Regions from separate parts of the Caulobacter sp. GW456-12-1-14-TSB4 genome, predicted to be linked through region 2. Evidence: riboswitches for the same ligand, from Rfam matches in the RefSeq annotation. Region 2 holds a riboswitch; the other holds the start of a gene.
What was found. A riboswitch is a leader RNA that binds a small molecule or an ion and turns the genes downstream of it on or off. The one in region 2 is predicted to bind glycine.
Positions count from the first base shown of each region.

Region 1: it holds a riboswitch for glycine, as region 2 does, so the genes downstream of both, AC07YH_RS11750 (TonB-dependent receptor) here and gcvT (glycine cleavage system aminomethyltransferase GcvT) in region 2, are expected to answer to the same signal.

Region 1 is NZ_JBWKZF010000010.1:58,706-74,382, reverse strand. It holds gene AC07YH_RS11805 (F0F1 ATP synthase subunit gamma) at 1-655, shown strand, start outside; gene atpD (F0F1 ATP synthase subunit beta) at 703-2,337, shown strand; gene AC07YH_RS11795 (hypothetical protein) at 2,337-2,588, shown strand; gene AC07YH_RS11790 (ATP synthase F1 subunit epsilon) at 2,588-2,848, shown strand; gene AC07YH_RS11785 (hypothetical protein) at 3,017-3,754, shown strand; gene sugE (quaternary ammonium compound efflux SMR transporter SugE) at 3,879-4,202, shown strand; partial or broken gene AC07YH_RS11775 (hypothetical protein) at 4,203-4,325, shown strand; gene AC07YH_RS11770 (alpha/beta fold hydrolase) at 4,341-5,090, opposite strand; partial or broken gene AC07YH_RS11765 (alpha/beta hydrolase) at 5,393-6,688, opposite strand; gene AC07YH_RS11760 (RNA pyrophosphohydrolase) at 6,720-7,208, opposite strand; gene AC07YH_RS11755 (divergent polysaccharide deacetylase family protein) at 7,231-8,412, opposite strand; glycine riboswitch at 8,692-8,803, shown strand; gene AC07YH_RS11750 (TonB-dependent receptor) at 9,099-11,486, shown strand; gene AC07YH_RS11745 (dipeptidase) at 11,543-12,751, shown strand; gene AC07YH_RS11740 (S41 family peptidase) at 12,977-14,368, opposite strand; gene AC07YH_RS11735 (murein hydrolase activator EnvC family protein) at 14,482-15,537, opposite strand; gene rlmH (23S rRNA (pseudouridine(1915)-N(3))-methyltransferase RlmH) at 15,554-15,677, opposite strand, start outside.
Region 2 is NZ_JBWKZF010000001.1:352,858-368,534, forward strand. It holds gene smc (chromosome segregation protein SMC) at 1-652, shown strand, start outside; gene AC07YH_RS01720 (autorepressor SdpR family transcription factor) at 717-1,004, shown strand; gene AC07YH_RS01725 (TSUP family transporter) at 1,001-1,792, opposite strand; gene AC07YH_RS01730 (DUF6481 family protein) at 1,857-2,249, opposite strand; gene AC07YH_RS01735 (AtpZ/AtpI family protein) at 2,609-2,989, shown strand; gene AC07YH_RS01740 (F0F1 ATP synthase subunit A) at 2,995-3,756, shown strand; gene AC07YH_RS01745 (F0F1 ATP synthase subunit C) at 3,805-4,029, shown strand; gene AC07YH_RS01750 (F0F1 ATP synthase subunit B family protein) at 4,156-4,689, shown strand; gene AC07YH_RS01755 (F0F1 ATP synthase subunit B) at 4,700-5,209, shown strand; gene AC07YH_RS01760 (2OG-Fe(II) oxygenase) at 5,346-6,428, shown strand; gene AC07YH_RS01765 (hypothetical protein) at 6,425-6,895, opposite strand; gene AC07YH_RS01770 (hypothetical protein) at 6,892-7,311, opposite strand; gene gcvPB (aminomethyl-transferring glycine dehydrogenase subunit GcvPB) at 7,444-9,018, opposite strand; gene gcvPA (aminomethyl-transferring glycine dehydrogenase subunit GcvPA) at 9,015-10,361, opposite strand; gene gcvH (glycine cleavage system protein GcvH) at 10,386-10,838, opposite strand; gene gcvT (glycine cleavage system aminomethyltransferase GcvT) at 10,768-11,880, opposite strand; glycine riboswitch at 12,045-12,134, opposite strand; gene AC07YH_RS01795 (zinc-dependent metalloprotease) at 12,193-14,700, opposite strand; gene argS (arginine--tRNA ligase) at 14,789-15,677, opposite strand, start outside.

The DNA.
Region 1 (15,677 bases), on a different contig from region 2:
CGACGACCGCCACCTGATCGTCGTCGCGGCGGCCGATCGCGGCCTTGCCGGCGGCTTCACCTCGTCGATCGTGCGGGCCGCGCGCCAGCACATCGACGGCCTGATCGCCCAGGGCAAGGACGTCAAGATCGTCTGCGTCGGCAAGAAGGTCTCCTCGCAGCTGCGTCGCCCGTACGGCGACAAGGTTGTCGAGAACTTCGACCTGTCGGCCTACCGCCAGTTCACCCTGTCGGTCGCCCAGCCGATCGCCGACGTCGTCACGCGCCTCTACGAGGCCGGCGACATCGACGTGGTCACGCTGTTCTACAGCCGCTTCAAGTCGGTGGTCATCCAGACCCCGACGGCGCTGCAGCTGATTCCGGCGACCGTCGAAGGCGTCGAAGCCCCGACCGGTCCGACGGCGGTCTACGAGTACGAGCCCTCGGAAGAGGCCATCCTCGAGACCCTGTTGCCGCGCAACCTGACGGTTCAGATCCTGTCTGCCCTGCTGGACAACATGGCCGGCTTCTACGCCAGCCAGATGACCGCCATGGACAACGCCACGCGCAACGCCGGCGACATGATCAAGCGCTACACCCTCGAGTATAACCGTTCCCGCCAGGCCCAGATCACCAAAGAGCTGATCGAGATCATCTCCGGCGCAGAAGCCGTCTGATCTAGCCTAACGACACAAGCACGCAGAGATCGAAAGACCCGCACGCCATGGCCAAGACCCCCGCTGAAAAGCCGGCCGCCGCCGCCGCCAAGAAGCCCGCCGCCCCCAAGGCCGCCGCTGCTCCGAAGGCTGCCGCCGCGACCAAGGCTCCCGCCGCCGCCGCTGCCGCTCCCAAGGCTCCGGCCGCCAAGAAGCCGGCTGCCCCCAAGGCCGCCGCGCCCAAGGCTCCGACCACCAACCTGGAAGGCGCCACCGGCCGCCTCGTCCAGATCATCGGCGCCGTCGTCGACATCGAGTTCGACGGCGCTCTGCCGGCGATCCTGAACGCCGTCGAGACCACCAACACCGCCACCGGCCAGCGCCTGGTGTTCGAAGTCGCCCAGCACCTGGGCCAGAACACCGTCCGCGCCATCGCCATGGACGCCACCGAAGGTCTGGTCCGTGGCCAGCCCGTCCGTGACACCGGCGAGTCGATCCGCGTTCCGGTCGGTCCGGGCACGCTGGGCCGCATCATGAACGTCATCGGCGAGCCGATCGACGAGCAGGGCCCGATCCAGTCGGACCTGTCGCGCCCGATCCACCGCGACGCCCCGACCTTCGCCGAGCAGACCAACACCGCTGAAGTGCTGGTCACGGGCATCAAGGTCATCGACCTGATGTGCCCCTACACCAAGGGCGGCAAGATCGGCCTGTTCGGCGGCGCCGGCGTCGGCAAGACCGTGACGATGCAGGAACTGATCAACAACATCGCCAAGGCTTACGGCGGTTACTCGGTTCTGGCCGGCGTGGGTGAACGCACCCGCGAAGGCAACGACCTCTATCACGAGATGATCGAGTCGAACGTCAACGTCGACCCGAAGGCCAACAACGGCTCGACCGAAGGCTCGCGCTGCGCCCTGGTCTACGGCCAGATGAACGAACCCCCGGGCGCCCGCGCCCGCGTCGCCCTGACCGGCCTGTCGATCGCGGAATACTTCCGTGACGAAGAAGGCAAGGACGTGCTGCTGTTCGTCGACAACATCTTCCGCTTCACCCAAGCCGGCGCCGAAGTGTCGGCTCTGCTGGGCCGCATCCCCTCGGCCGTGGGCTATCAGCCCACCCTGGCCACCGAGATGGGCAACCTGCAGGAGCGCATCACCTCGACGAACAAGGGTTCGATCACCTCGGTCCAGGCCATTTACGTCCCGGCCGATGACTTGACCGACCCGGCGCCCGCCGCCTCGTTCGCCCACTTGGACGCCACCACCGTTCTGTCGCGTGACATCGCGGCCCAGGCCATCTTCCCGGCCGTCGATCCGCTGGACTCGACCTCGCGGATCATGGACCCGCTGGTCATCGGCGAAGAGCACTACAACGTCGCCCGCTCGGTCCAGGAAGTCCTGCAGCAGTACAAGTCGCTGAAGGACATCATCGCCATCCTGGGCATGGACGAGCTGTCGGAAGACGACAAGCTGGTCGTGTCGCGCGCTCGCAAGATCTCGCGCTTCCTGAGCCAGCCGTTCCACGTCGCCGAGCAGTTCACCAACACGCCGGGCGCCTTCGTCCAGCTGAAGGACACGATCCGCTCGTTCAAGGGCATCGTGGACGGTGAGTACGACCACCTGCCGGAAGGCGCCTTCTACATGGTCGGCGCCATCGAGGAAGCCGTGGCCAAGGCCGAAAAGATGGCGGCGGAAGCCTAATGACCGAAGACGCCGATCTGGGCCAATTCTGCTGCGAGGAACTGGCGGAAGCGGTGTCTCCGGACACCAACGCCGGTCTCATCGAGCATGACAGCGGCCTGATCCTGCTGAATCTCGGCGAGCGGGAAGAAGAGGGCGAGACCGGCTTGATGCTGGCCACGATCCACTTCTGCCCGTTCTGCGGGACCGAGATTCAGACCGACGAAGACATCGAGGCCGCCCTGGGCGACGTCGAGGAGACCTTCAACTGATGGCCAAGCTGCACTTCTCTCTGGTCGCCCCCGAGCGCGAACTGTTCTCCGGCGACGTGGACCTGGTCCAGGCTCCGGGCACGGAAGGCGACTTCGGCGTCCTGGCCGGCCACGCCCCGTTCATGACCACCCTGCGCGAAGGCAAGGTGACCGTGAAGGACGGCGCGACGACCAAGGTGTTCGACATCCAAGGCGGTTTCGCCGACGTCGGTCCGGACGGCCTGACGATCCTGGCCGAACACGCCGTCGAAGCGGCCTAAGCCGTTCGCATGTACGTACTCGAAACGCCCTCGGTCCCCCGGATCGGGGGCGTTTTCGTGTCCGGAGCAACCATGCGTCGTGTCACGAGTGGAAAAATTACACTTGTGGCCTAATCTTGGTCTTAATCCGTAGCCATAAGGGTTGCGAGGGACCGTCCGTCGGTTTTAATGCCGACCTCTCGTCTTGTTGGGGATATCCAGCCTATGCGCCTTGCGCTCGCCAGCCTGATCGCCTTCGGCGCGATCTCGACCGTCGCCGTCGCTCAGGAGCAAACCACTGCTCCCGCCGCCGCTCCTGCTCCGGCCGCCGCCCCGGCGCCCGCCGATCAGACCGCCCCGGCCGCTCCGGCCGACCAAGCCGCTCCGCCTGTCGCCGCGCCGGCCGCTGGCGCCGCGCCGGCTGAAACCTACACCGCGCCGGTCCGTGGCCCGCGCACGACCGACCCGCTGTCGGTCCGCCTGATGGACGTGCTGGACAAGGTCTGCAAGCCGTCGGTCGCCGGCGGCGACTTCGCCCAGCTGGTCAAGGACTACGGCTTCAAGAAGAAGAAGGAGCAGTGGTTCTTCGATCTGGGCAAGCCCTACAACATCACCCTGGATAACCCGGGCTCGAACAAGAACGTCTGCACGATCACCATCGACTACGCGCAGACCCCCGAGCAGGCCCAGGAACTGGCCAACGCCCTGCACGACTACGCCACCTGGGAAAACAGCCCGCAGCTGCGCCTGATCCGCAACGACCAGACGGTCGGCAGCGACTTCCGCCGCTTCACCGTGTCGTGGGACGACGCCTGGGCCGGCGGTCACGCCGGTCTGGTGTTCATGCGCCTGAAGAAGACCGACGAGACCTCGGTCGGCAAGAACTTCGAGCGCGCCCAGATCCTGTACAGCACCACCAGCCGCTAAGGCTGACTTGCCCCCTAGGGGCATGGGTCCTATCTAAGCGAGGCGCGGGGGACGACCCCCGCGCCTTTTGCTTTTCGCGAAAGCCGTAAGTCCGGGGACGACCCCACCTGAAAAGGGGCTCGTCATGGCCTGGATCATTCTCTTCATCGCTGGACTGTTCGAAATCGGCTGGGCCGTGGGCCTGAAGTTCACCGAGGGCTTCACCAAGCCGATCCCGATCGCGCTGACCGCCGTCAGCCTGGTGGCGTCCATGGGCCTGCTGGGCTGGGCCGTGAAGACCCTGCCGCTGGGCACGGCCTATGCCGTCTGGACGGGCGTGGGCGCGGTCGGCACGGCCATCGTCGGCATCGTGCTGTTCAAGGAGCCGGCGACGGCGGCGCGGCTCGTCTGCCTGGGCCTGATCGTGGCCGGCATCCTGGGGCTGAAGGTATTTTCGCCGGCGGCCTAGTTCTTCAAAGCCCAAAAAGCTTGTCATCCCGGCCGCAGCGAAGCGGAGAGCCGGGACCCAGGGGCAGCCGCAGTGCGCCGGCCCCTGGGTCCCGGACAAGCCCTGCGGGCTTTCCGGGATGACAAGGATTGGGTTGGCTCAGGCCGCCGCCCGGCCTTCGTTGGCGATGAACGCCAAGCACCGCTCCGCAACCGCCTCCCAGCCAGGTTCCCCGGGAAGCCAGTGGCTCATCTCGGGGAACACCTCGACGCTGCCGCCCAGGCGCGCGGCGGTCTGGCGGACCGTGGCCGGCGGATGGATGACGTCCTGGCCGCCGGCGATGGCCAGCATCGGACAGCCGGGCGCCGAGACCGAGGTGGTCATGAACGGGTCCAGCCACCAGTTCAGCGTCTCCCACAGCGCCCGGCCGCTCTCGGGCGTCATGCGGGCGAAGATCGCCTTGCGCTCGGGGCGGGCCAGCTTGTCGACGCTGTAGCGGCGCACGACGCCGTAGTCGGGCTGGATGGCCTGCAGCCAATAGGGACCGAAGGTGTAGAGGCTCATGGCCGAGGCCGCCTCCTCCAGGCTCGCGCCCTGCACGCCCCAGGGGGCGGAGGGGGCCAGCAGGATCAGCTTGGAAACCTTGGCGCGGCTCGCGGCCATCTGGGCGACCAGGCCGCCCATCGAGTGGCCGATCAGGATCGGCGGCGTCTCGCAGGCCTCGATCAGGCGTACGATCTGACGGGCGTAGTCGCTCATCGAGACGCCGGCGGCGCTGCTCTGGCCGTCGTGGCCGATGAGATCGGGAGCAAGGACGCGATGGCCGGCGGCCTCGAACGGCGCGCGGAAAGCGTCGAAGGTCCAACCGCCACAAAAGGCGCCGTGGACCATGATCACGGGTGCGCGCATGAACGCCCTAAGAAACCCCGCCGGCGAAGCAGCCGGCGGGGATCAGCCTACACGCTCTACTTCGCCTTGGGCGAGGTTTTGGCGGGCGCCTTTGTCGCAGGGGCCTTGGCGGGGGCGGTCTTCGGGGCGGCGGCCTTCGGAGCCGCGGCCGCTTTCGGAGCCGCAGCCTTCGGGGCGGCTTTCGGCGCAGCGGCGGCCTTGGGGGCGGCAGCCTTGGGCGCGGCCTTGGCGGCGGCCGGCTTCGCGGCCGGAGCCTTCGGAGCAGCCTTCGGCGCGGCGGTCTTGGCGGGCGCCGGAGCGGCCTCGGCCTTCGGCTTGGCCGGGGCCTTGGGCTTGGCGGCCGGAGCAGCCTTGGCAGCCGGCGCGGCCTTCGGAGCCGGAGCAGCCTTGGCGGCGGGCTTCGCAGCGGCAGGCTTCGGCGCGGCGGCGGCCTTGGCCGGAGCCTTGGCGGCCGGGGCAGCCTTCACGGCGGGCTTCGGAGCAGCCTCGGCCTTGGCGGGCGCGGCCTTGGCCGGGGCCTTGGGCTTGGCTTCGGCCTTCGGCGCGGCTTCAGCCTTCGGCTTGGCCGGAGCCTTCGGTGCGGCGGCCTTCTTCGGCGCGGCGACGGGCTTGGCGGCCGCCGGGGCAGGCGCCGGAGCCGCTTCAGCCACCGGAGCCGGAGCCGGAGCCGGGGTCGGCGCAGGCGTCGGCGCCGGTGCGGGCGTCGGGGCAGGAGCCGGAGCGGGTTCCGCCGCCTTCACTGGCGCGGGCTCGGGAGCCTTGGGGGCCGGAGCAGGCGCCGGCGTGGGAGCCGGAGCCGGGGCAGCCGTGGCGGCCGGGGTTTTGTTCTTGCCCGTCAGCCAGGCGATCACGTCGTCGAGGATCTTCATCGTGTTGGGCTCGTCTATGAGGTAATGGGCGTTGTTGGGATAGATCTTGATGTCGGCCGTCGCATACTTCTGGCCGATACGTCGGACGTCTTCTAGGGGCGTCGTACGGTCCAGGGCCCCGGCATTGACCAGGATGGGCACGGTGACCTTGGTTTCATCGACATAGGCCGCTTTGTTGACGTCCTTGTGCGGCCAGGCCAGGTCGGCCAGCACCTGGCCGCTGTCATGGACCATGGTGGCGTAGAGCGCGTCGTGACGCTCGGCCGGCACGGCGTTCATGACGCCGAACTTGAAGCCGGGCTTCCACATCTTGCCGGCCTTCGTCTCGGGCTTGGATTGCAGCGCCATGTTGAGGAAGGTGAAGACCGGCGAGAGCTTGGGCTTGCCGCGCGCGTCGGCCGGCGAGGCGGGGGCGAACAGCACCAGGGCGTCGGCATGGCCGGCCTCGGCGATCTTCTGGGCGATCAGCCCGCCCATGGAGTGGCCGAAGATCAGCGGCTTCTTGCCGGTCTCCTTGGCCAGGGTCTGGGCGAGCGCGCTCATCTCGGCGACGTAATCGGCCAGCGACAGGCCGGCCAGGCCCGCGCGCGGACCCTCGACCGTGCGCACCGCCGACCGGATGGTCGGCGCCTCCACGCGATACCCTTCGGCCCTCAGGCGCGCGACGACGGGACCCCAGACGTCCCCCGCGCACCCATAGCCGTGAATCAACAGAACCGTGTCCGCCATCCCGTACTCCCCAGCGCGACGGACGATAGAGTCAGACGCCGCGCGCGAACCCTGTGAATGCGGTGACCACGGCTTCGTAGACCTCGCGCTTGAAGGGTACGATCAGTTCGGGTGCTTCGTCGAGCCTGCCCCATTTCCAGGCGTCGAACTCGACATGTTCATCCGCCTCCAGATCGATCTCGGCGTCGTCGCCGATGAAGCGATAGGCGAACCAGACCTGCTTTTGACCGAGCCAGCCGCGCGAGCGCTTCTCGTTGGCCAGCACCTCGGGCGGGAAGTCGTACGTGATCCACCCCTCGGTCCGACCGAGCAGTTCGACGGAGGTGACGCCGGTCTCCTCGGCCAGCTCGCGACGGGCGGCCGCCTCCAGGTCCTCGCCCTCGTCGACCCCGCCTTGCGGGAACTGCCAGTTGTAGGGCGCGGACTGCTTGTTGCGACGACCCAGCCAGACGCGGCCGTCCGGGTGGAACAGGACGACGCCGACATTGGGGCGGTGCTTGGGATAGTCGAGCTCGGTCATGCCGAGCCTTGTTCCACGATTTCTAGCGGTGGGCGAGCGCCGAGGCGGGGGCCAGCTGGATACCGCGCCCTTGCAGGCCGGCGGCCCAGACGCGGACCTGGTTGATCGTCACCGGATAGGCGAAGCCAGAACCCAGCGACTGGCCGCGACCGGTGGCGCCGGTCTCCAGCGCCTTCAGCTGGGTGTCGATGGCGCCGGCCGACAGCTCGTCGTCGATGACCCGGTCGGCCGAGGCGCGCGGGATCGGGCCGGCGCGACGCGCGGCCAGGCCGTCGTCGATGAACGCCAGGCCGCGGGCCTTGAGCACGCCGTTGAAGGTCCCCATCGCCGCGTCGCTCTCGACGAAGCGGGCGCCCAGATAGTTCGACAGGCCGAAATAGCCTGTGGCGCGCGACATCAGCCATTCCAGCTTGCGCACGGTGTCTTCCGGACGATTGGCGGCGATCAGGGTGTAGGGGCCCGGATCGTTGGCCGGATAGTCGGTCGGCTCCATCGGCGTCTCGAGCAGGACCTCGTGGCCGTGGGCGCGGGCCAGGTCGATCCAGCCCTGCAGGCCCTCGGCATAGGGCGCGAAGGACAAGGTGATCTCGCCGGGCAGGGTCTCGATCGCCGCGCGGGTGGTCTGGGCGTTGAGGCCCAGGCCCCCGATGACCACCGACACCTTCGGCCGGCCGTTGGGCGTGAACGGACGAGCATAGGCCTCGGCCGCCGTGCGGCCGTCGGCGCCGATGATCGGCAGCGGACCGCCGCCAGGACCTGGCGCGGTCAGGCCGGCGATCGGGGCCTGGGCCAGGCCCGGGCCCTGCTGGATCGGCGGCAGGTTCTGGAGGCCCTCGGCGGCGGGCGCTTCGCCCTCCTCGGGCTTGACCGGGGCGAAGGGGTTGGCCGACAGGCCCAGCTGGCCAGGCACCAGTTCGGCCCCGTGCGCATCCTCGCCGCCAAGACCTTCGCGCCAGCCTTCGGGCGCGTTCTTGGTGGCGCCGATCTTGGTCAGCTCCAGGCGAATCACGGGCGAGCCGGCGTGCGGGTCGCTGGTGATCAGGACCAGCGTCGTCAGCGAGATCAGGAACAGCAGCGCCGCGCCGCTGGCGCCGATGAAGGGATTGCTGGCCGCGGCCATCAGCTTGGCGCGCAGGTCCCCGGACCCGCCCGGAGCGGGCGCGGCGGCGGCATAGGCGGGCTTGCGCGAGAAGGAGACGGCCATGACCCGCTCAGGCTAGGCGGCGAGGCCGAACATATGGTTAACGAGATGTGGCCGGAGGGCGTTCTGGCTGCGGCGCGGCGACGCGGGCGCCGCTGAAATTGGCGTTTTCTGCAACCGTCGCAGGCGCTGAACGATCAGGGCGTTCGCTGGCGGCCTGATCGGTTGACGGGCGCGGGCGCGGCCCATCCCCTGGAGGCCTCTCGCGGGAGAGACCGGGCCCCGGCCCGGCGCTGAAGGCGAAACCGCCCCGGAAACGCTCAAGCAGAAGGACCGCGCGAGACGTTAAACGCTGGAAAGCAGGGCATGCGCCCTCGCCGAAGGAGCAAGGCGACCGCCCGTCCATCAGAGACGGGGCGCTGAATCTCTCAGGCCCAAGGACAGCGGGGGTGCGAAGGCGAGCCGTGGTGGCGCGCCCAAGACACCTGTGACCCGTCCATGGCCTAGAACCCGCGAAATCCCCGTTCCCGCCATCCGAAAAGGCCGGCCTGACTCGACGCGATCGTCCTCGGACTTTCGTGCGCGGGGCGTTTTAGAGAAATAATCCAAAAAACCCTGTGTTTATAAAACAATCACAAATGTTTAAGCTTTGATCTTGGCATAAAATTGCTCTCCATGCGGCTTTCCCGCCCTTCCTAGGCAAGGTTCGTGCGCCAATGGTGTCCCCATCTGAAAAGCAGGGGATCGTCATGAACATCGGAATGTCTCGGATCGCGAGGCGGGGGCTGAAGGCCTCGCTGTTGGCCGCCACCGTGCTGTGGACGGCGCCCGCTTTGGCCCAGGAAGCCGACAAGACCACCGACGTGGAAACGGTCGTCGTCACCGGCAAGCGCCTGTCGGAAGCCAGCGTCGCCATCGGCACCGACCATGCCACGGCCACCGTCTCGATCACCCGCGAGGCCCTGCTGTCGGCGCCCGCCGGCATTACCGGCCTGAAGATGCTGGAGAGCCTGCCGGGCTTCAACGTCCAGGCCAATGACGCCCTGGGCATGTACGAGTTCGGCAATTCGGTCTCGGTGCGGGCCTTCAACTTCCAGCAGATCGGCTTCCTGCTGGACGGCATCCCGATGGGGCGCAGCGACCAGTTCGGCGGCAGCCCGATCTATCGCTATGTCGACAACGAAAACCTGCTGCGGGTGACCGCCTCGGCCGGGGCAGGGGACGTCGCCCTGCCCAGCTACGCCTCGCTGGGCCCGATCGTCGACTACTTCACCCAGGCCCCGTCGGAAGAAGCCGGCGGCGCGATCAGCCAGACCTTCGGCAGCGACAGCCTGCGCCGCACCTTCCTGCGGCTGGAGTCGGGCAAGGTCGGTCCGCTGTCGGGCTATGTCAGCGGTTCGTGGATCAAGGGCGACCTGTGGCGCGGCCCGGGCACGATCGATCGCAAGCACTACGAGGGCAAGCTGAAGTACGACCTGCCCAACGGCGGCGACATCAGCTTCCAGACCGTCCACAACGACTATTTCGACTATGACAGCCCGTCGATCACCCTGGCCCAGTACGCGGGCACGGCTGGCGACGTGTTCGGCCGCAAGGGGCGCTACTTCTCGTACCTGGGCGCGGTGCCGCTCTCGACGCCGTTCGGCTCGCCGCTGACGATCCCGACCGGCAGCCTGCCCGAGGCCGTGGCGGGGGTGCCGTACTCCAACGCCAACTACGCCCAGTACTACAAGTTCGCGGTCAACAAGCGGAAGGACCACCTGTACGGCCTGACGCTGAACACCCCGATCACCGACAATTTCGACCTGACCACCACGGCCTATTACGAGGACAAGGGCGGCTACGGCGTCTCGCCCGAGGCCTATGCCACCTCGCTGACCAGCTACAACGCCGAGAAGGGCATCGTGGCCGGCATCGTCGCCCCGCGCGGCATCCAGTACGGCCTGTCGGGCATCGACGGCATCCGCAAGGGAATCACCGGCAAGGTCGCCTGGCACATCGGCTTCAACAAGATCGAGGCCGGCCTCTGGCTGGAGAACGACGACTATCACCGCACCCAGAACCGCTACAACGTCGAGAACGGCAATCCCGACGGCGCGCCGCTGTTCAACGAGCGGGTCCACGCCCAGCGGGACTACAAGTCGCTGCGCGAGACCAAGCAGTTCTTCGTCAAGGACACGCTCACCCTGCTGGAGGCCAAGCTGAAGGTGGAGCTGGGCTTCAAGGCCACCGACATCGACTACAAGATCTCGGGCTACCGCAATCCGAACGACTACATCCTGAGCCGCCGTCCGCTGCTGAAGGACAACTGGAAGGACAGCTTCCTGCCCCAGGTCGGCGCGGTCTACAGCCTGACCGGCCGCGACCAGCTGTTCGCCTCGTATTCCGAGAACATGGCCCTGCCGCGCGGCGCCGACGACATCTTCTCGGCCGCCAGCCCGACCGTCGCCGGTCCCGATCCCGAGACCTCGACCAACTGGGAGCTGGGCTACCGCGCCAACCACAAGACGTTCAACGCCTCGATCGTGGCCTACCAGACCGAGTTCAAGAACCGCCTGCAGGCCTTCGCCTCGCTGGTGCCCGGCGGTGGCGGCACGACGGAGACCTTCTACCAGAATGTCGGGGCGGTGAAGGCCAAGGGCGTCGAGTTCAGCGGCCAGTGGAAGCCGGAGATCTTCGCCGGCAAGGCCTATTTCAACGCCAACGTCTCGTACAACGACGCCAAGTTCCAGGACGACGTCCTGAACTACCGCGCCAGCGCCACGGCAGCCCCGATCACCCTGGCCGTCGCCGGCAAGAAGGTGCCGGACTTCCCCGACTGGGTGTTCCAGGGCGGCGTGACGCTGGAGCCGTTCGACGGCCTGCTGATGAACGTCTCGGCTCGCCACCTGGAGAGCCGCTTCACCAACTTCGTCAACAACGAGAAGGTCGGCGCGTACACGATCCTCAACGCCTATATCGACATCGGCGACGGCTTCGCGGCCGGGCCGTTCAGCCAGGTCAAGGCGCGGGTCAACATCGATAACCTGCTGGACAAGGACTATCTGGGCACGATCAGCACCACGGTGAACACGCCCGCCAGCTTCCGGCCGGCCCCGCCGCGCACGATCCAGTTCACGATCTCCGCCGACTTCTGATCCCCGCTGTCCGGTCGGTCGCTGCAACGGCCGGCCGGACTTTTTCGAGCGTACCCATGACCCGTTTCCTCCTCGCCACGACCGCTGTGCTGGCCCTGGCCGCCGGCTCGGCGCACGCCGCCGATCCGGCCGCCGCGCGCAAGCTGCACGAGAGCCTGCTGACCCTCGACACCCACCTGGACACGCCCGCCAATTTCGGCCGGCCGGGCTGGGACATCCTCGACCGCCACGACGCGGCCAAGGACGGCTCGCAGATCGACTATCCGCGCATGGTCGAGGGCGGCCTGGATGGAGGCTTCTTCGCCATCTTCACCAACCAGGGGCCGCGCACCCCGGAAGCCACCCGCGCCGCCCGCGACGCGGCGATCATCCGCGGCGTCGAGATCCACGAGATGGTCGCCAAGCACGGCGACAAGTTCGGCCTGGCCCTGAAGGCCGACGACGCCGAGCGCATCGCCGCCCAGGGCAAGCGCGTGGTCTTCGTCAGCGTCGAGAACAGCTATCCGATGGATGGCGACGTGACCTTGCTCTCGACCTTCTACGCGCTGGGCGTCCGCATCTCGGGCCTGGCCCACTTCAAGAACAACGACATGGCTGACAGCTCGACGGACACGCCCGAGTGGCATGGCCTGTCGCCGCTGGGGAAGCAGTTCGTGGCCGAGGCCAACCGGCTGGGCGTGGTGCTGGACGGCTCGCACTCTTCCGACGAGGTGCTGGACCAGCTGATCGCGCTGTCCAAGACCCCGGTGATCCTGACCCACTCGGGCTGCAAGACGGTGTTCAACCATCCGCGCAATGTCGACGACACGAGGATCAAGGCCCTGGCGGCGAGCGGCGGCGTGATCCAGGTCGACGCCTATTCCAGCTACCTGATCGAGACGCCGAAGAACGCCGAGCGCGACGCCGCCGTGGCGGCGCTGCGGGCCAAGGCCGGGGCGCGGGCCAAGATGACCGAGGCCGAGCGCGCGGGCTTCATGGCCGAGATGAAGGCGATCGACGCCAAGTACCCGGTGCCGAAGGCGACCTTCGAGGACTTCATGAACCACCTCAACCACGCGCTGAAGGTGGCCGGCGTCGACCATGTCGGGATCGGCATCGACTTCGACGGCGGCGGCGGGGTGACCGGCCTGAACGACGCTTCGGACTATTGGAAGATCAGCGAGCGCCTGCTGGCCGAGGGCTATACCCGCGACGACCTGGCCAAGATCTGGGGCGGCAACGTCCTGCGGCTGCTGCGCGCGGCCGAGGCGGCGAAGGCGGCCTAGAGCTCGAACTCCAATCGCTCCAAAGCTTGTCATCCCGGCCGCAGCGAAGCGGAGAGCCGGGACCCAGGGGCAACCGCATTGGGCTTGGCCCCTGGGTCCCGGACAGCCTCTGCGAGGCTTCCGGGATGACAAGGCTTTTGGCTTTGAACCTTGAGAAGTCGCCCAACGAAAAGCGCCGCCCCGGTTGCCCGGAGCGGCGCTGATCTTGTTGAGCTCGAAAGAGCCTTACTTGTTCTCGGTCACCGGCTTGCCGCCCGCCGCGGCGGCCGCCTTGGCGGTGACTTCCGCGACCTTGGCGGCCGGCTTGGGCAGCTTCGGCGTATTGGCGACGCCGCCGGCGTTCAGCACGGCGATGGCGCGTTGCAGCTGGAAGTCGCCCTTCTTGTCGTCGAAGGCCGTGGGCGGCGCTTCGGCCGGGGTGTGGACGCCCGCGCGGCTCTTGCCCTCGTCGGCGTTCAGCGCGTTCTTGAAGCTGGCTTCGCTGAACCAGACGCGGTTGGCGATGTCCTGGGCCTGGTCGCGGGTCTGGGCGACCTCGAGGTCCGGGGTGATGCCGGTCTTCTGGATCGAGCGGCCCGACGGCGTGAAGTACTTGGCCGTGGTCAGCTTCAGGGCGCCGTCGGCCCCGCCGCGCAGCGGGATCACGGTCTGCACCGAGCCCTTGCCGAAGCTGGTGATGCCGACCAGCTCGGCGCGGTGACGGTCCTGCAGGGCGCCGGCGACGATCTCCGCCGCCGAGGCCGAGCCCTGGTTGATCAGGACGACCATCTTCATGCCGTTCAGCAGGTCGCCCGGACGGGCGTTGTAGCGCTGGATGTTGCGCGGATCGCGGCCGCGCTGGCTGACCACCTCGCCGCCGTCCAGGAACACGTCGGCCACGCCGACCGCCTGGTCCAGCAGACCGCCGGGGTTGTTGCGCAGGTCAAGGATCAGGCCCTTCATCTGCGGGTTCTTGGTCTTCAGCTCGTTGATCGACGCGGTCAGGGCGTCGGTGGCCTTCTCGTTGAAGCCGGGCAGGCGGACATAGCCGTAGTCGCCTTCCATGCGGGCGATGGCGGCCTTGGGCTTGATCACCTCGCGGACCAGCTTGACGTCGAACGGGTCGGTCTTGTCGCGGGCGATGGTCAGGGTGACCGCCTCGCCGGCCGTGCCGCGCATCTGCTTGACCGCCTCGTTGACGGTCAGGCCCAGCACGCTCTGGCCATTGACGGCGGTGATGTAGTCGCCGGCCTGCACGCCGGCGCGGGCGGCGGGCGTGCCGTCCATCGGCGAGATCACCTTCACGACGCCGTCTTCGCTGGTCACTTCCAGGCCGAGGCCCCCGTATTCACCGCGGGTGGTGTCCTGCATGTCCTCGTAGGCGTCGGGCGCCAGATAGCCCGAGTGCGGGTCGAGGCTGGTCAGCATGCCGTCGAGAGCCGCCTCGATCAGCTTCTTGTCGTCGACCTCGGTGACGTACTGGTCCTCGACCGTGCCCAGCACGTCGCCGAAGAGCTCCAGCATCTTGTAGGTCTTGGTCTTGGGGGCGTTGTTCGCCTGGGCGATGGGGCTGACGTAAGCCATGGCCCCAGCGCCGAGGACGAAGGCCGAAACTCCGATGAGCAGATACTTGCGCATTAGGCCCAGAAGGCTCCCTGGCGACGCGCGGCGTCGCAAACCGATTGTAGTCCTACCCAACCACTGTCAGAGGCCGGAGGTATAATTACGGCCAACATTACTGAAAAAGCCGTCTACCGCGACTCCTGTTTGAGCCAACGCTCCGGATCGGCCGGGGCGCCGTTCTCACGGACCTCCAGATAGAGTTCCGGCTCAGAAGATACATGATCCGGCATCTTCCCGATGGGGGCGCCCGCCGCGACAGATTGTCCGGGTGACGCCGTTATCTGGTCCAGGCCGCCCAGCACGACGTGATAGGCGCCCTGGGTGCGCAGGATCAGCACCGCGCCCCAGCCATTCAGCGCGCCGGCGTATTCGACGGTTCCGGCTGTGGGCGCATTCACGCTCGCGCCCTTCTCGGTGCGCAGGGTCAGGCCGGGCGACTTGCCGCCGGCCGGCATCTCCTGGCCAAAGCGTCGGACGACGTCGCCGGCGGCCGGCTGGCGCAGCACCAGCGGGCCGCTGGGCTCGACCCGGCCCAGGCCGTCGGTCAGGGCCCCCAGGGTGCGCAGCTCGTTCTGCTGGGTCAGGGCTTCCTGGGCGAAGGCGCGTTCCAGGCGGGTCTTCTCGATGATCAGCCGCTCGATCTCGCCCTTGCGGTCGGCGACCACGCTCTCGGCGGTGAACAGCTCGGCCGAGGCGGCGGCGGCCTCGCGGCGCAGGGTCCCGACGGCCACGGCCTGGCGGCCATAGGCCTCGGCGCGGCGTTGCAGCTCCGGGGTCATGGCGCGGATCAGGATGGCGGCCCGCACGGCGTCACGGGCGTCGCCCGGCGCCACCAGCAGGGCCGGCGGCGGATCGCGGCGGAACAGCTGCAAGGCCGACAGCAGCAGCGACAGCCGCTGCCGGTTGGCGCCCAGATTGGCCAGGATGGCGTTCTCGCGGGCATTCAGCGATTCCAACCGGGCCCGCTTGGCGTCGACATCGCCGCCGGCGGCGATACGGGCGTGGTCCAGGCGGTCCAGCTCGGTCCGCAGGTCCTGGATTTCGCGGCGGGTGTCGATGGCCGTCTGGCGGTCCTTGGCCCGCTGCTCTTCGACGGCGCGATCGGCGCGTTGCCAGCCGACCACGGCCGTCGGGACGGCGAGGACCAGGGCGCAAACGGCGATGACGAGTCGCGAGCGGGACATCCCCTGATCTTTACCGCTAATCGCGGTGATAGGGCGAGCCCGACAGGATGGTGGCGGCGCGATAGACCTGCTCGGCCAGCATCGCCCTAGCCATGGCGTGCGGCCAGGTCTGGACGCCGAAGGCCATGGTCTCGTTGGCC
Region 2 (15,677 bases):
GTTCGCCCTCGAACGCGAGCGCGACGCCATCGGCCCGGTGAACCTGCGCGCCGAGGAGGAGGCCCAGGAATATGCCGGCCGCCTGGAGACCATGCGGGTCGAGCGCGCCGACCTGTCAGGCGCGGTCGGCAAGCTGCGGGCCGGCATCGAGGAGCTGAACGCCGAGGGGCGCGAGCGCCTGCTGGCCGCCTTCGACGTCATCAACGCCAACTTCCAGACCCTCTTCCAGGCCCTGTTCGGCGGCGGCCAGGCCGAGCTGAAGCTGATCGAGAGCGATGACCCGCTGGAAGCTGGTCTGGAGATCTTCGCCTGCCCGCCCGGCAAGCGCATGGCCAGCATGAGCCTGATGAGCGGCGGCGAGCAGGCCCTGACCGCCAGCGCCCTGATCTTCGGCGTCTTCCTGGCCAATCCGGCCCCGATCTGCGTGCTGGACGAAGTCGACGCGCCCTTGGACGATGCGAACGTCGACCGCTACTGCAACATGCTGGACGAGATGCGCCGGCGGACCCAGACCCGTTTCATCGCCATCACCCACAACCCGGTGACCATGAGCCGGATGGACCGCCTGTTCGGCGTCACCATGGGCGAGCGCGGCGTCAGCCAGCTGGTCAGCGTCGACCTCTCCACCGCCGAGAAGCTGGTCGCGGCCTGATGGTCGGACCGCCCCGCCCGCAGGCGGCTTGACTATTATTTCGTCATTTAGCTAAACATTGAACATGAGCGAAGTCTTCAAGGCCCTGGCCGACCCGACCCGCCGCCGCGTCCTGCAGATGCTGCGCGAGCGGCCGATGACGGCGGGCGAGCTGGCCGACGGCTTCGAGAGCTCCAAGGCGACGATGTCGGCCCACTTCGCCGTGCTGCGCGAAGCCGGCCTGATCACGGCCAGCAAGAAGGGCGCGACCATCACCTACAGCCTCAGCCTGTCGGTGCTGGAAGACGCTCTGCTGGCCTTCGCCGAGACCGTCGGGATCGGGACGCTGAAGGCCAGCCCGGTGAAGACCTAGCCTCCGAACAGCCCCACGACCGCGTGGCGCAGGGGGTTGGCCGGGTCGGCCAGCAGCTTCACCGCCATGGCGCACGAGATCACCACCAACAGCGGCCGGATCAGCTTCGGACCGAAGCGCATCGCCAGCCGCGATCCCAGCTGGGCGCCGAGAAAGGCGCCGGCGGCCATCGCCAGGCCGATCGGCCAGACGACCGCGCCCTTGAGGATGAAGAGGCACAGGCTGCCCAGGTTGCTGGCGGCGTTGGCCAGCTTGGTGTGGGCCGTCGCCTTCAGCACGCCGTAGCCCAGCAGGGTGACGATCGCGACCATGTAGAAGGCCCCCGCGCCCGGCCCGAAGATGCCGTCGTAGAAGCCGACCAGCGGGGCGATGAAGCAGGCGAAGGGGATCAGCGCCATGCGCGGGGCGACGTCCTCGGTCTTGAGGGCGCGGGAAAAGCCGAAATAGAGGGCGATGGAGATCAGCAGCAACGGCACGATGGCCCGCAGCAGCTGCGGCGACAGCAGGCTGGCGCACAGCGCGCCGCACAGGCCTGCGATCGCGGCCGCGCCGGCGACCGGCAAGGCGGTCTTCCAGTCGATCAGGCCGCGGCGGGCGAAGGCCGTCGTCGAGGACAGCGCGCCCATCGCGCCTTGCAGCTTGTTGGTGCCCAGGGCCTGGACCGGCGACAGGCCCGCCAGCAACAGGGCGGGCAAGGTCACCAGACCGCCGCCGCCGGCGATGGCGTCGAGCGCTCCGGCCAGAGCGGCGACCACGAACAGACCGGCGATGACATCGAGATGGACCATGAGCGGCTCATGGTCCCTTTCAGAACGTCAGGCAAAGAAAAAGGGCCCCGAAGGACCCCTTAACTCAGCTGCTCCAGAGGCTGGCCCACTGGTGGGCGCGGTCAGCCTTGCTGTTAGAGGTCTTACCCAGAGCGCGGAGCTCGTCGCGGGCTTGAGCCTTCTCTTCCTTGCGCACGCGCTGTTCGGCCGCTTCGGCGACCTTGCGCTCCTTACGCTCGGCGCGCTTGACGGCCATGATCGCTTCTTGGCGAGCGACGGCTTCCAGGCGGGCGATTTCCTTGGCTTCTGCGCGAGCGGCGCGGACGGCTTCCAATTCGGCGGCGCGGAGTTCCTCACGCTTGTCGAAATCGGGGTCCTGGACCGTCGGCTTAGCCTTGAACTTGGCCAGCATGGCCTTCTTGGCTTCCTGCTGCGAGGAAATGCGATCGGCGAATCCGGTGTTCTTCAGGTGCGACATGAATCTTCGTATTGTTTGGAGGCGGGCGCTCTAAACCCCAGATCGACGAAAAAATCAATGCGTCATCGGGGTCCGCCACACCTTGCCTATGGGGTGTGGCGCCAAGAGAACGCGCCAGATGTAGGAAGCCGTTCCCGCTTTCGGTAGGGGGCGCGGCGGAATGAGCGACCGAATGAAAAGGGGATGGTTTTGCCCCTCCTTGAAACGGACAGCGAAATCCTTAAGTATTCCCGTTACTTGGCCCGCGAAGCGCTCACCTTGACGCACCGCAGCGAGGTCTATAGGTTCCGCGCCGATCAAGCCGGCCGGAATTGCGCCTTTTTTGGCGCGCCAGCGGCGTTTTCGGACCTGCCGCTCCCATGCCCAAGGCCGACGAACCGAACGACAAGGCTCTGACTAGCCTCGACGCTCGGCTCGACGCATTTGAGGCGAGGAAGGCGGCGGAGAAGCCGGTGAAAGCCGCGTCCGAAAAGGCCAACCAGGACGGCTATCGCCTCCTGGCGGATTTGATCGGGGGCGTATTGGTGGGTATCGGCTTCGGCTGGCTCCTCGACCATTACGTCCACACGAGCCCCTGGGGCATGGTCGGCGGCCTGCTGATCGGTCTGGGGCTCGCGATATTCTCCATCGTCCGCAAGGCGATGAAACTGAGCGCGCAGGCGTCGGCGCCGTCCCCCCAAGGGAATGCCGACGGACACATGGGAGACGGGTCTACCGTCCCCAAGCAGAAGAGAGACTAGGGCCTATGGCCGATCCGATGCACCAGTTCCAGATCCAGAAGATCGTGGAACTGCCCACCGTGACCGTTCCCGGCCTCGGCGCGATCGACCTGTCGATCACGAACTCCGTGGCCGCGATGATGCTGGCCGCCCTGCTGGTCATCACGTTCTACAGCCTGGCCGCTCGCAAGGCCGTCATCCCGGGCCGCCTGCAGGCGGTGGGCGAGATGCTCTACGGACTGGTCGATGGGCTCGCGGAGTCGATCATCGGCCACGAAGGCAAGAAGTTCATGCCCTTCGTCTTCACGCTGTTCGCGTTCGTGCTGTTCATGAACATCCAGGGCATGTTCCTGGTGTTCACCGCCACGTCGCAGCTGGCCGTGACCCTGACCCTGGGCCTGATGGTCATCCTGACCGTCGTCGCCGTCGGCTTCGCCAAGAACGGCCTGAAGTTCTTCAAGCTGTTCGCGCCGTCGGGCGTCCCGCCGGTGCTGTACATCCTGCTGGTGCCGATCGAGATCCTGTCGTTCCTGATCCGTCCGATCACCCTGGGCCTTCGTCTGTTCGGCAACATGCTGGGCGGCCACGTCGTGCTGAAGATCTTCGCCGGCTTCGTGATCGCCCTGGGCGGTCTCGGCGTGCTGGGCTGGGCCGGTTCGGCCCTGGCCCTGACCTCGGTCGTCGCCCTGACGGCCCTCGAGTTCATGGTGGCCTTCCTGCAGGCCTTCGTGTTCGCGGTGCTCGCATGCGTCTACATCAACGACGTCGTGCACCTCGACAGCCACTGATCAACCTTTAGTCTTTCCAACAAATACCCTCTTCAAGGAGTCTCTATCATGGACGCTGCTGCAGCTAAGTACATCGGCGCTGGCCTGGCCATGCTCGGCATGATCGGCGCGGGCGTTGGCCTGGGCGTGATGTTCGGCAACTACTTCCAAGGCGCCCTGCGCAACCCGACCGCCGCCGCTCAAGAGCGCCCGATGCTGTTCCTCGGCATGGCTCTGACGGAAGCCCTGGGCATCTTCGCCCTGGTCATCGCCTTCCTGATCCTGTTCTCGTAATCGGATCCCTGGAGCGCGGCGCTTCACCGGAAGCGACGCGCTCCATGCCTTTGTTTTCTCGCGCTTCCTGGAGCGGGTCGGATCACGGCCCGCTCCAAGCGCACTAGCTGAGAGGCGCCTTCGCCCATGGCGACGGAACATCACGGCACGACCGAGACGACTGAAACCCCCAAGCACGAAAGCGGCGGCCTTCCGCAGCTGCAGTTCGAACACTGGGGTGGTCAGATTGTCTGGCTGCTGATCATCTTCGCCGTTCTCTACACGGTGCTGTCGAAGGTGCTGCTGCCCCGCGTCAGCGGCGCGATCGACGAGCGCGGCGGCAAGATCGCCGGCGACATCGCCGACGCCCGCCGCATGAAGGACGAGGCTGAAGCCCAGGCTCGCGCCGCCGCCGCCGAAGTGGCCGAGGCTCGCGCCAAGGCTCAGAAGACGGCCGCCGATGCGAAGGCCAAGGCTTCGGCCGAAGCCGCCGAGCGTCAGGCCAAGGAAGAGGCCGCCCTGGCCGAGAAGCTGGCCGCGGCCGAAGCTTCGATCCAGGCCGCCCGCGACCAGGCCATGGGCCAGGTCCGCGTGGTCGCCGAGGAGACGGCCGGCGCGATCGTCCAGAAGCTGACCGGCAAGGTGGCCACCGCCGCCGAGCTGAAGTCGGCCCTGGCCTAAGGAGCTGAAGATGGAACACGAATCCCTGTTCAGCCTCTCGAACCCGGAATTCTGGGTTCTGGTCGCCCTGGTGATCTTCTTCGGCCTGCTGGTCTTCCTGAAGGTCCTGCCGGGCGCGCTGTTCGGCGCCCTCGACGGCTACGCCGCCAAGATCAAGGCCGAGCTCGACGAAGCCCAGCAACTGCGTGAAGAGGCCCAGGCCCTGCTCGCGGACGTGAAGGCCCAACGCGAGGAAGCCGAGCGTCAAGCGACGGGCATGCTGGAAGCCGCCAAGGCCGACGCCAAGCGTCTGGCCGAGGAAGCCAAGGAAAAGCTCGACGAGCAGATCAAGCGCCGCGCCGAGATGGCCGAACGCAAGATCGCCCAGGCCGAGGCGCAAGCCGCCGCCGACGTGAAGGCCGCCGCGGTCGATCTGGCCGCGCAAGCCGCCGAGACCGTCCTGGCCGCCCGCCTCGCCGGCGCCAAGACCGACCCGCTGGTCGATCAGGCCATCGGCCAGATGGGCGCCAAGCTGCAATAGCAGCCGGCTTCATCGGACAAGAAACGAGGGCGCGGATCGCAAGGTCCGCGCCCTTTCTTTTTGGGTTCGGCGCCATGGCGCCGATCACGCCCGGCTGTGTAGACTCGCCTTCGAAGACCGACTGAAGGACGACGACATGCTGCTGGCGCCCGGCGATCCCGCGCCGATGTTCCGGGCCGCGACGCGCGCCAATCCCCGCTACACGCTGGACACCGTGGCCGGCCGCTATCTGCTGCTGGCCCTGGTCGCGGACGGCGACGACGCCTTTATCGCGGCCGTCGAGACCCTGATGGCCGACCAGGCCGCTCTGCTGACCGGCGAGGCCCTGGCCGCCTTCGGCCTGCTGCGCGATCCAGACCGCTGGGCGGCGCGTGTCGATCACCTGCCGGGCGCGCGCTGGATGCTGGACCAGGATGGCTCCGCGACCGCCACCCTGGGTCTGGGCGCGTGGTCGGGATGGTTGCTGATCGATCCGAACTTCCGGGTGCTGTCGATCCTGCCCGCCGACCAGACCGACCGGCTGCGCCACATCCTGCCCAACCTGCCCTCGCCCGCCGCTCATGCCGGCGTCGAGCTGATGGCCCCGGTGCTGGTCGTGCCGCGGGTCTTCGAGCCGGAGCTCTGCCAGGCCCTGATCGCGGCCTATGAGGCCGATGGCGGCGAGGCCTCGGGCTTCATGCGCGAGGTGAACGGCAAGACCGTCGAAATCCGCGACGCCAGCCACAAGGTCCGCCGCGACCTGATGCTGCCGCCGGGCGAGCTGCGCGACGCCGTCCGGGCCCGCATCCAGCGCCGGCTGGCCCCGCAGATCATCCGGGCCTTCCAGTTCCTGCCGACCCGCATGGAGCGCGACCTGGTGGCCTGCTACGACGCGGCCGACAACGGCTTCTTCCGCGCCCACCGGGACAACACGACCAAGGGCACGGCCCACCGCCGCTTCGCCGTGACGATCAACCTCAACGCCGAGCAGTACGAGGGCGGCGACCTGTGCTTCCCGGAGTTCGGGCTCCGGACCTACCGCGCCCCGACCGGCGGGGCGGTCGTGTTCTCGTGCTCACTGCTGCACGAGGCCAAGCCGGTGACGAAGGGCAAGCGCTACGCCTTCCTGCCGTTCCTCTATGACGAGGCGGCCGCGCGGGTGCGCGAGCAGAACGCCGAGCATGTCGGGATCGAGGGTTACCGCTACACGGCCGGCACGCCAGCGGAGACGGCGTCCTAAGCGGCCTTGGCGGGCGCCTTCTTGGCGGAATTTTGGGCCATCTTCCGAACGACGTACTTCTTGACGCTCTTGCGGGTCTTCTTCAGCAGCCGCCAGCGGGCCCGGCGCAGGACCAGCTTCTCGGTGCGGAGCATCTGCTGCCAGACGACCAGCAGGACTTCCGGCTCGCGGCGCATCAGGCGGCGGATCGGGAAGACCAGCTTGGGGTGGCGCTTCTGCCAGCGGATGAAGGTCTTGCGGGCCGCGAACGAGTAGCGCAGCACGATCATCAGGCCGATGACCAGCAGCGGCAGACCCAGGTGCCCCGGCAGCGGCGTCAGCACCGCGCCGGCCAAGATCACCAGCGTGCCGAAGCCGATGGCGATCCAGCGGAACGCGCGGGCCGCGGACTCGCGCAGCAGCAAGGCCAGTCGCGCGCGGCGCCGAACCCTGTGCTTGATGTCGTCGATGGTGGCGACCGCGTTCACCGTGTGTTGCGCTTCAGGGCGCGGAGCTTGAAGGACTTCCGCCAACGGACGGCCATGCGCCACTTGCGCGGCACGACCAGGCGCTCGACGCGCAGGGCCTGCTGCCAGGCCACCAGCACGACCTCCGGCTCGCGACGCAGCAGGCGGCGCAGCGGGAAGATCAGCTTGGGGTGGGCGTGCTGGAAGCGGACGAACTGCTTGCGGGCCTTGAACGAGTTGCGCAGCACCAGCATCAGGCCGACCACGGTCAGCGGCAGGCCCATCGGACCCGGCAGCGGCGCGATCAGGATGCCGCCGATGACCAGCAGCACGCCCAGCGTCACCAGGATGACGCGCAGGAATCGCGCGACGAGCTCACGGGCGAGGTCATCGGCGGTGCGTCGGGCGCGCGGCATGGCGAGTGCGAGAGCAGTCATGGGAGGACGGAACGGGCTTGCGCGCCGCTTGCTCCCTGGAAAAGCCAGTCAGCCCGGATGCGCAACCCCGATATGTGGACCGATGAGGGCGCCGTAAAGGCGCCCTCTGGTCGCAAGGGGGTATGGAATTTGCTATTCAGCTGCGAGTGGCGCCGCTGCCACAGGTTTCCACCTCAACCGGGGCTTGCGGGCCGCCAACGTCTCGTCCAGACGCCTCAGCGGGGCGTGGAACGGGGCGCCCTTGAAGCGCTCCGTCTCGCCGGCCTTGGCCGCGCCCGCCAGCAGGCGGAGCGCCTCGATGAAGCGATCCAGCTCCTGCTTGCTCTCGGTTTCGGTCGGCTCGATCAGCATCGCGCCGTGGACGACCAGCGGGAAGTACATGGTCATCGGGTGGAAGCCCTCGTCGATCATCGCCTTGGCGAAGTCGAGCGTGGTCACCCCGGTGCCTTCCAGCCAGCTGTCGTCGAACAGGGCCTCGTGCATGCACGGGCCGTCCGGGAAGGCCGGGCTCATCACGTCCCGCAGGCGGGCCTTGATGTAGTTGGCGTTGAGGACGGCGTCCTCGGCCACCTGGCGCAGGCCGTCGGCCCCGTGGCTCAGCATGTAGGCGTAGGCGCGGACGTACATGCCCATCTGGCCGTGGAAGGCGCTCATGCGGCCGAAGGCGGTCGCCGCGCCCTCCTCGCCGGCGTGCTCGACCATCGAGAAGCCATCGTCGCCGTGGGTCAGCCAGGGCGTGGGCGCGAAGGCCGCCAGGGCCTCGCTCAGCACCACCGGACCCGCGCCCGGACCACCGCCGCCGTGGGGCGTCGAGAAGGTCTTGTGCAGGTTGATGTGCATGGCGTCGACGCCCAGGTCGCCCGGGCGCACCCGGCCGACGATGGCGTTGAAGTTGGCGCCGTCGCAGTAGAAGTAGGCCCCGGCCGCGTGGGTCAGGCGGGCGATCTCGACGACGTCGCGCTCGAACAGGCCGCAGGTGTTGGGGTTGGTGACCATGATGGCGGCCACGTGGTCGCCCAGCTTGGACTCCAGGTCCGCCAGGTCGACGCGGCCGTCCTCGGTCTGGGCGATCTCGACGACGGTGTAGCCGACGAAGGCCGCCGTGGCCGGGTTGGTGCCGTGGGCGCTGGTCGGGGCCAGGACGGTCTTGCGGTGACCGTTGCCGGCCGCCTCGTGGGCGGCGCGGATGGCCAGCAGGCCGCACAGCTCACCATGCGCGCCGGCCTTGGGGCTCAGCGCGACGGCGGGCATGCCGGTCAGTGTCTTCAGCCAGTGGGCCAGACGGTCCATCAGCTGCAGGGCGCCCTGCACGGTCGACTGCGGCTGCAGCGGGTGGATGTCGGAGAAGCCCGGCAGGCGCGCCATCTTCTCGTTCAGGCGCGGGTTGTGCTTCATCGTGCACGAGCCCAGCGGATACAGCGCCAAGTCGATGGCGTGGTTCTTCTGGGACAGGCGCACATAGTGGCGGACGGCTTCGGGCTCGGACAGGCCCGGCAGGCCGATCGGCTCGGACCGCAGCAGGCCGGCCAGATCGCTCGACGGCGCGGCGGCCGCCGGCAGGTCGACGCCGGTCTTGTTCCAGCCGTCCAGTTCGAAGATCAGGGCTTCGTTCTGCAGCAGACCGCGATTGCCGGTCAGGGTCTCGTGGCCGGTGTCATTGGCGACATCTTCAGGGCGCGTGGGGCGGCCGACGTTGTTCATGCTCATTGGCCCACCGCCTTGCTGAGGATCTTGGCGAAGAAAGTGATGTCGATGTCGAGCGTGGTCTCGGTGGCCGCGACCAGCAGCACGTCGTCCAGGCCCGCGCCGGCGTTCAGGCGCGAGAACGGCACGCCAGCGATGACGCCATGGCCGGCCAGGGTCTCGACCGTGTCGGCGGCGTTGCGCGGCAAGCGGACGGCGAACTCGTTGAAGAAGCGCGGGGTCAGGATCTCGACGCCCGGCACGGCCTTCAGCGCGTCGCGCAGGGCGACCGCCTTCTGGTGGTTCAAGGCGGCCAGCTGACGCAGGCCCGTCTCACCCAGCAGGCTCATGTGGATGCTGAACGCCAGGGCGCACAGGCCGCTGTTGGTGCAGATGTTCGAGGTCGCCTTGTCGCGACGGATGTGCTGCTCGCGGGTCGACAGGGTCAGGACGAAGCCGCGCTTGCCGTCGGCGTCGACCGTCTCGCCGCACAGGCGGCCCGGCATCTGGCGGACGAACTTTTCCTTGCAGGCGAAGAGGCCGACATAGGGACCGCCGAAGTTCAGGCCGTTGCCGATCGACTGGCCCTCGGCCACGGCGATGTCGGCGCCCATCTCGCCGGGCGACTTCAGCAGGCCGTAGGACACGGCTTCGGTCGTCACCACGATCAGCAGCGCGCCAGCGGCGTGGGCGGCCTCGGCGATCTTGGTGACGTCGGTGACGGTGCCGAACACGTTCGGGGTTTGGACGACGACGCAAGCCGTGTCGGCGTCGATGGCGGCGATCACCGCGTCCTCGGCGTCGATGGCCGCCGGCATGGCCTGGGTCGTGACGCCGGCCGCGTGGGCCAGGGTCTCGATGGTCTCGACATAGTGCGGATGGACGCCGCCCGACATCACCGCCTTGTTCCGACGGGTGACGCGCTGAGCCATCATCACGGCCTCGGCCGCGCCGGTCGAGCCGTCATAGAGCGAGGCGTTGGCCACTTCCATGCCGGTCAGGGCCGCGACCTGGGTCTGGAACTCGAACAGCACCTGCAGGGTGCCTTGGGCGATTTCCGGCTGGTAGGGCGTGTAGCTGGTCAGGAATTCCGACCGCTGGATGATGTGGTCGACCGTGGCCGGCACGTGGTGGCGATAGGCGCCGGCCCCGCAGAAGAACGGTCCCTCCCCCGCGGCGCGATTGCGACGGGCCAGGCCCGCCATCTCGCGCTCGACTTCGATCTCGCCGGCGTGCAGCGGCAGGTCGACGGTTCCGCTGCGGCGGGCCGAGGCCGGCACGTCGATGAACAGGTCGTCGATCGACTTCACGCCGATCGCGCCGAGCATCTCGACGCGGTCTTCGGGGGTCAGGGGGAGGTAACGCATGGTCTGCTTTCGCGAGATCGGAAATTACAGGGTGGCGAGGAAGGCTTCGTAAGCGTCGCGGTCCATCAGGGCGTCGACCTCGGCCGGGTTCGACAGCTTGATCTTGGCGAACCAACCGCCGCTTTCCGGCAGGGCGTTGACGGTTTCCGGGGCATCGCCCAGCTCGGCATTGCCTTCGACGACTTCGCCCGACACCGGGGCGTAGACGTCCGAGGCGGCCTTGACGCTCTCGACGACGGCCAGATTGTCGCCCTGCTTCACGGTCTTGCCGGCTTCCGGCACTTCGACGAACACCACGTCGCCGAGTTGCTCGGCGGCGTACGCGGTGATGCCGACGGTGGCCACGTCGCCCTGGACGATGACCCATTCATGATCTTTGGTGAAACGCATCTCTGTCGGCCCTTGATTAGAGTTTGCGGACGTAACGGTTGGCGACGAACGGGGTCGCCACGACTTCGGCGGCGGCCTGCTTGCCACGCACGATGACTTTCAACTTGGTTCCGATCGCGGCGAAAGCCGGCGGGGCGAAACCGATGGCGATCGGGAAGCCCAGGCTGGGGGCGAAGCCGCCGCTGGTCACCTTGCCGATCACATTGCCTTCTTCGTCGGCGATCTCGGCGCCTTCGCGGGCCGGGGCGCCTTCCAGCACCTTGAGATTGACGCGGACGCGCGACAGCTCGCCGGCCAGTTCCTTGGCGATCCGGGCCGCGCCCAGATAGTCGCCGGCCTCGCGGCGCGACTTGCCGACGGCGAAGTTCAGCCCGCCCTCGATCGGCGAGACGGTCTCGTCCAGGTCATGGCCGTACAGCGGCAGGCCGGCTTCCAGGCGCAGGCTGTCGCGCGCGCCCAGGCCGATCGGCTTGACGCGCTCGTCGGCCAGCAGGGTGTTCCAAATCCGCTCGGCGGCGTCGGCCGGCACCGAGATCTCGTAGCCGTCCTCGCCCGTATAGCCCGAGCGCGAGATGATCGCGTCAACGCCGAAGGCGGTGAGCGCCACGGTGTCCATGAACACCATGCCGGCGGCTTGCGGCACATGGGCGGCCAGCACGGCGGCGGCTTCGGGGCCCTGCAGCGCCAGCAGCGCGCGGTCCTCCAGGCGGGTCACTGTGGCCTCGCCGGCCAGGACTTCGGCGATGATCTTGTAGTCGTTGTCCTTGCAGGCGCCGTTGACCACCACGAACAGGCCATCGTCGTCCGGACGCGCGGTCATCAGGTCATCGATGATGCCGCCTTCGGCGTTCAGCAGCACGCCGTAGCGCTGCTTGCCGGCCTTCAGGCCCTGGTAGTCGGCCGAGACCACCTTCTCGAAGCTCTTGGCCGGGTTCTCGCCCCGGATGCGAGCCTGGCCCATGTGCGAGACATCGAACAGACCGGCGTGCTCGCGGGTCCAGAGGTGCTCCTTCAGCACCCCGTCCTTGTACTGCACCGGCATGGAATAGCCCGCGAACGGCACCATGCGCGCGCCCAGCGCCACGTGGGCGTCGAACAAGGGGGTCTTCTTGAGGTCTTGATCGGACACGGTGTGGGCTCCAAGCGGGGTCGGCGAGACGGCCGGCTCTCGCCGACTGGTCGCGCCCCCGCTGTCCCTTAGGCCTGAGAGATTCCGGCCGCTCTACCCCTACGAGGTGACAGCCTTGCTCCTTCGGCGAGCCGCCCTTTCGGGAGACTACTTTCCAGCGTTCCTAAACCCGCGCGGTCCTTTTGCCTGAGCGTTTCCGGGGCGGTTGCGCCTTCGGCCTCGGGACGAATCCCGATGTCTCCCGCTGGGGTCGTCGGCGTAGTGCGGGAGCAGGCCGTGCGAGTCAAGCACGGCCTGCCAGCGCCGTTCGCCTTAGAGGCCGAAGCCGCCGAACCAGTCGTCCTCGCCGATCGGCGGGCCGGGCGGGATGGCGACCTTGGCCTTGCCGTCCTCGACCAGCGAGGCCAGGCGGCCGCCGCTTTCGTCGGACACCACGCCGGCCAGGGCGCGAGCCTGGGCGCGGTCGGCGGCGTCGCCGGCGGCGACCAGCTTCAGGCCCTTGCCCCAGTCGGCCAGGCGCGCGCGGATCACGGCGGCGGCGGTCGGCGAGAGGTCCTTGTCACCCAGAGCGTTGGCCAGGTTGACCACGAGGCGCTGGCGGACGCGACGGGCCAGTTCGGCCTGGCGACCGGTCGCCTTGCCATCGAAGGCGGCCGAAGCCAGGGCCTTGTCCATCAGCCCCTCGACGCCCGGCTGGGCGGCATCGCGGCGCTTGGCCTCCATCAGGCGGTTCAGGCGCGCCGGCGCGAAGAGGTCGCCCCAGACGAGGTCGGCGGCGACGTCGGCGGTGGCCGGCAGGTCGAAGACCGGCCCCTGGCCGAAGGTCTCGATGTCGTTGGCCTTGTCGTTGCCCTGCGACTGGCCCGAGGTCAGGACGTCCAGCGTCTTGTCCGACAGGTCCAGCGCGGCCGGGCTGAGCGTGCGCAGCAAGGCGTCGATGGCGGCCGCCTGGCGTGCCGCCGGAACGATCTTGCTGGCCTCGTGAGCGTCGCCCTCGGCCCCGTAGGTGAAGTCGATTCCGCCGACCAGCTTGGCCGTGGCGTCCACCTGGTAGCGGTGGAAGATGTAGATCGGCACGATCACGCGGCGCAGGTCGGCCACCGATGCGCCCTTGGGCAGGTTGGGCAGGCCGAAGCGGTCCAGCGCGATCTTGCGCACGGCCATCAGGTGGTCGAGCTCGACGACCGGGTCCGAACCGTTGTCCCACACCGCGCCGATCGGCTGGGCGGTGTCGGCGGCGCGGGCGTCCTCGTCGGAGACGTAGCGCAGGCCGTCGGCCTGGCTCTTGTCGGCTTTCGCCTTCAGCCACGCCTTCTCGTCGGTCCCGGCCGGGGCCACGCCGTACAGCCAGTCGATCACGAACTTGTCCCAGCTGCCCACGCCGCGCCCATAGGCGTCGGAGAAGTCGAGCTGGCCGTTCTTGATGGCGATGCGCGGGGCCGGATAGTCCATCACCGACGCGCGGTCGCCATAGGTGCTGGCGGCGAAGTTATGCTGCAGGCCGATCGAGTGGCCGATCTCGTGCGGCGCCAGCTGGCGCAGGCGGGCCAGCGAGATCTCGATCGGGTCGTTGGGACCGCCCTTGCCGGTCTTGTCGGCGCCTTCCAGCCCTTCGAAGATCAACCGGTCCTGGCGCACCCGCTGCGAGCCCAGCAGGACGTCGCCCTTGATGATCTCGCCCGTGCGCGGATCGACCACCGCGTGGCCGTACGACCAGCCGCGCGTCTGGCGGTGCACCCAGTTGACGACGCTGTAGCGGGCGTCCAGCGGGCTGACGCCCTCGGGCAGCAGCTCGACCTTGAAGGCGTCGATGAAGCCGGCGGCCTCGAAGGCCTGGTTCCACCAGCGACCGCCCTCGATCAGGGCCGAGCGCACCGGCTCGGGCGCGGCGCGATCGACGTAGAAGATGATCGGCTTCTTGACCGGCGAGCGGGCGGCGGTCGGATCGGTCTTCTCCAGGCGGAAGCGATGGACCAGGCGATAGACCAGCGGCTCGTTCAGCGGCGCGGAGTAGTCGGCCACGGTGTGATCGATGACGCCCACGCGCGGATCGTTCTGGCGTGGGACGTAACCCGGCTCGGGCAGGGCCACGAACGAGTGGTGCAGGGCCAGGGTGACGTTGCGCGGATCCGGCACGATGCCGCGCACCTCGCCGCCCGGATCGTCGCCGACGAAGGTCTCGACCGCTTCCAGCTCGACGTTCAGCGGGAAGACGTTCACCGCGCCGGTGTCGGCATAGGACAGGCCGTCGTTGAGGCGGAAGTCGCCCTGCTTGCTGCGCTTGAGGGTCTTGGCCACGCCCTGGGCGTCACGGGTCAGGAAGCTGGTCACGTCGACCAGCAGGCCGCCATCCGGCCCCTCGGCCTCGATGGCGTTCGACCAGACGCTGGAGATCGGGAACGAGTCGGCCACCGCCTTCTGCTCGTCGACCGAGCCGCGCGCGGCCGAGAAGCCCCAGTTCTCGAACTGGGCGATCACCTTCCCGCCCACGCGGCGGAAGGCAATGATCTGGGTTTCCCCCGGCGCCGAGCGGTCCAGGCCGGTCGGGTTCGAGCCCAGGCCGGCCCGCAGATAAGTCTGGTAGATGTAGCGCCCCGCGACCCCGTCCGCGCCCGGCCTGGGCAGCAGCACCAGGACCTTGCCGTCCTTCTTATCGACGAAGACCGGCAGCAGGCCGTCCTTGCGCTCCAGGCCGGCGGTGGCGTCGGCGTACTTGTCGGTCTTCTTGTCGGGGGTCTTGGCCTTCTCGGCGAAGGCCGGCGCGGCGATCGCACTGACACAGACGCTCGCCATCAACATGGCGACCACGGACTTCTTCATGACCCCTCCCGACGCGCACACTCAAAAGCGCGGCCGGGACTGTCGTGCGCCCTCGCAGCGATTGCAACCGCCGCGAGGGGCTCGGGGTCTACATCCGCTCCGGCGCTTCGATGCCGAGCAGGTCCAGGGCCAGTTCCAGCTGGCGGCGGGTGGTCTCGGCCAGGGTCAGGCGCGAGGCGCGCAGCTCTTCGGTGTCGGCGCTCATGATCGGGCAGGCCGCGTAGAACTTCGAGAACGACTGGGCCAGCTTGTAGGCGTGCTCGGCCACGAAGTTCGGAGCCTTCTTGTCGTAGGCCTCGGTCAGGGCGCCCTCGAAGGCGTCCAGCAGCATGGCAAGATCCCGCTCGGCCGGCTCGTGGATCACGATGCGGCCGCCGACCGCGCCGGCTTCCGCCGCGCGACGCAGCACGCTCTTGATGCGCACCGACTGGTACAGCAGGTAAGGGCCGGTCTTGCCCTCGAAGCTGGTGAAGCGGTCGAGGTCGAAGACGTACGAGGTGCCGCGGAAGTTCTGCAGGTCGGCGAACTTCAGGGCCGCGACGCCGACCTTGTGAGCCGTCTCTTCGAAAGCCTCTTCCGACAGCTCCGCGCCCAGGCCGGCTTCACGCAGGCGCTCGCGGGCCTTCTCGCGGGCCATCTCGATCAGGTCGTGCAGCTTCAGGACGCCGCCGGCGCGGGTCTTGAAGGGCTTGCCGTCCGTGCCGTTCATGGTGCCGAAGCCGATATGCTCCAGCGAGCCCTCTTCGGCGTAGCCGGCCAGGTAGGCGGCGCGGAACACGGTCTCGAAGTGCAGGGCCTGGCGCTGATCCACGCAGTAGAGGATCAGGTGCGGGTCGAACGACTTGCGGCGGTCCAGGATGGTGGCCAGGTCGGTCGTGCCGTACATGGCCGAGCCTTCCGACGACACCACCAGCAGCGGCGGCACGTCCTGCTTGTCGCCCTCGCGGGCCACGCGGACGATGCGCGCGCCCTGGTCG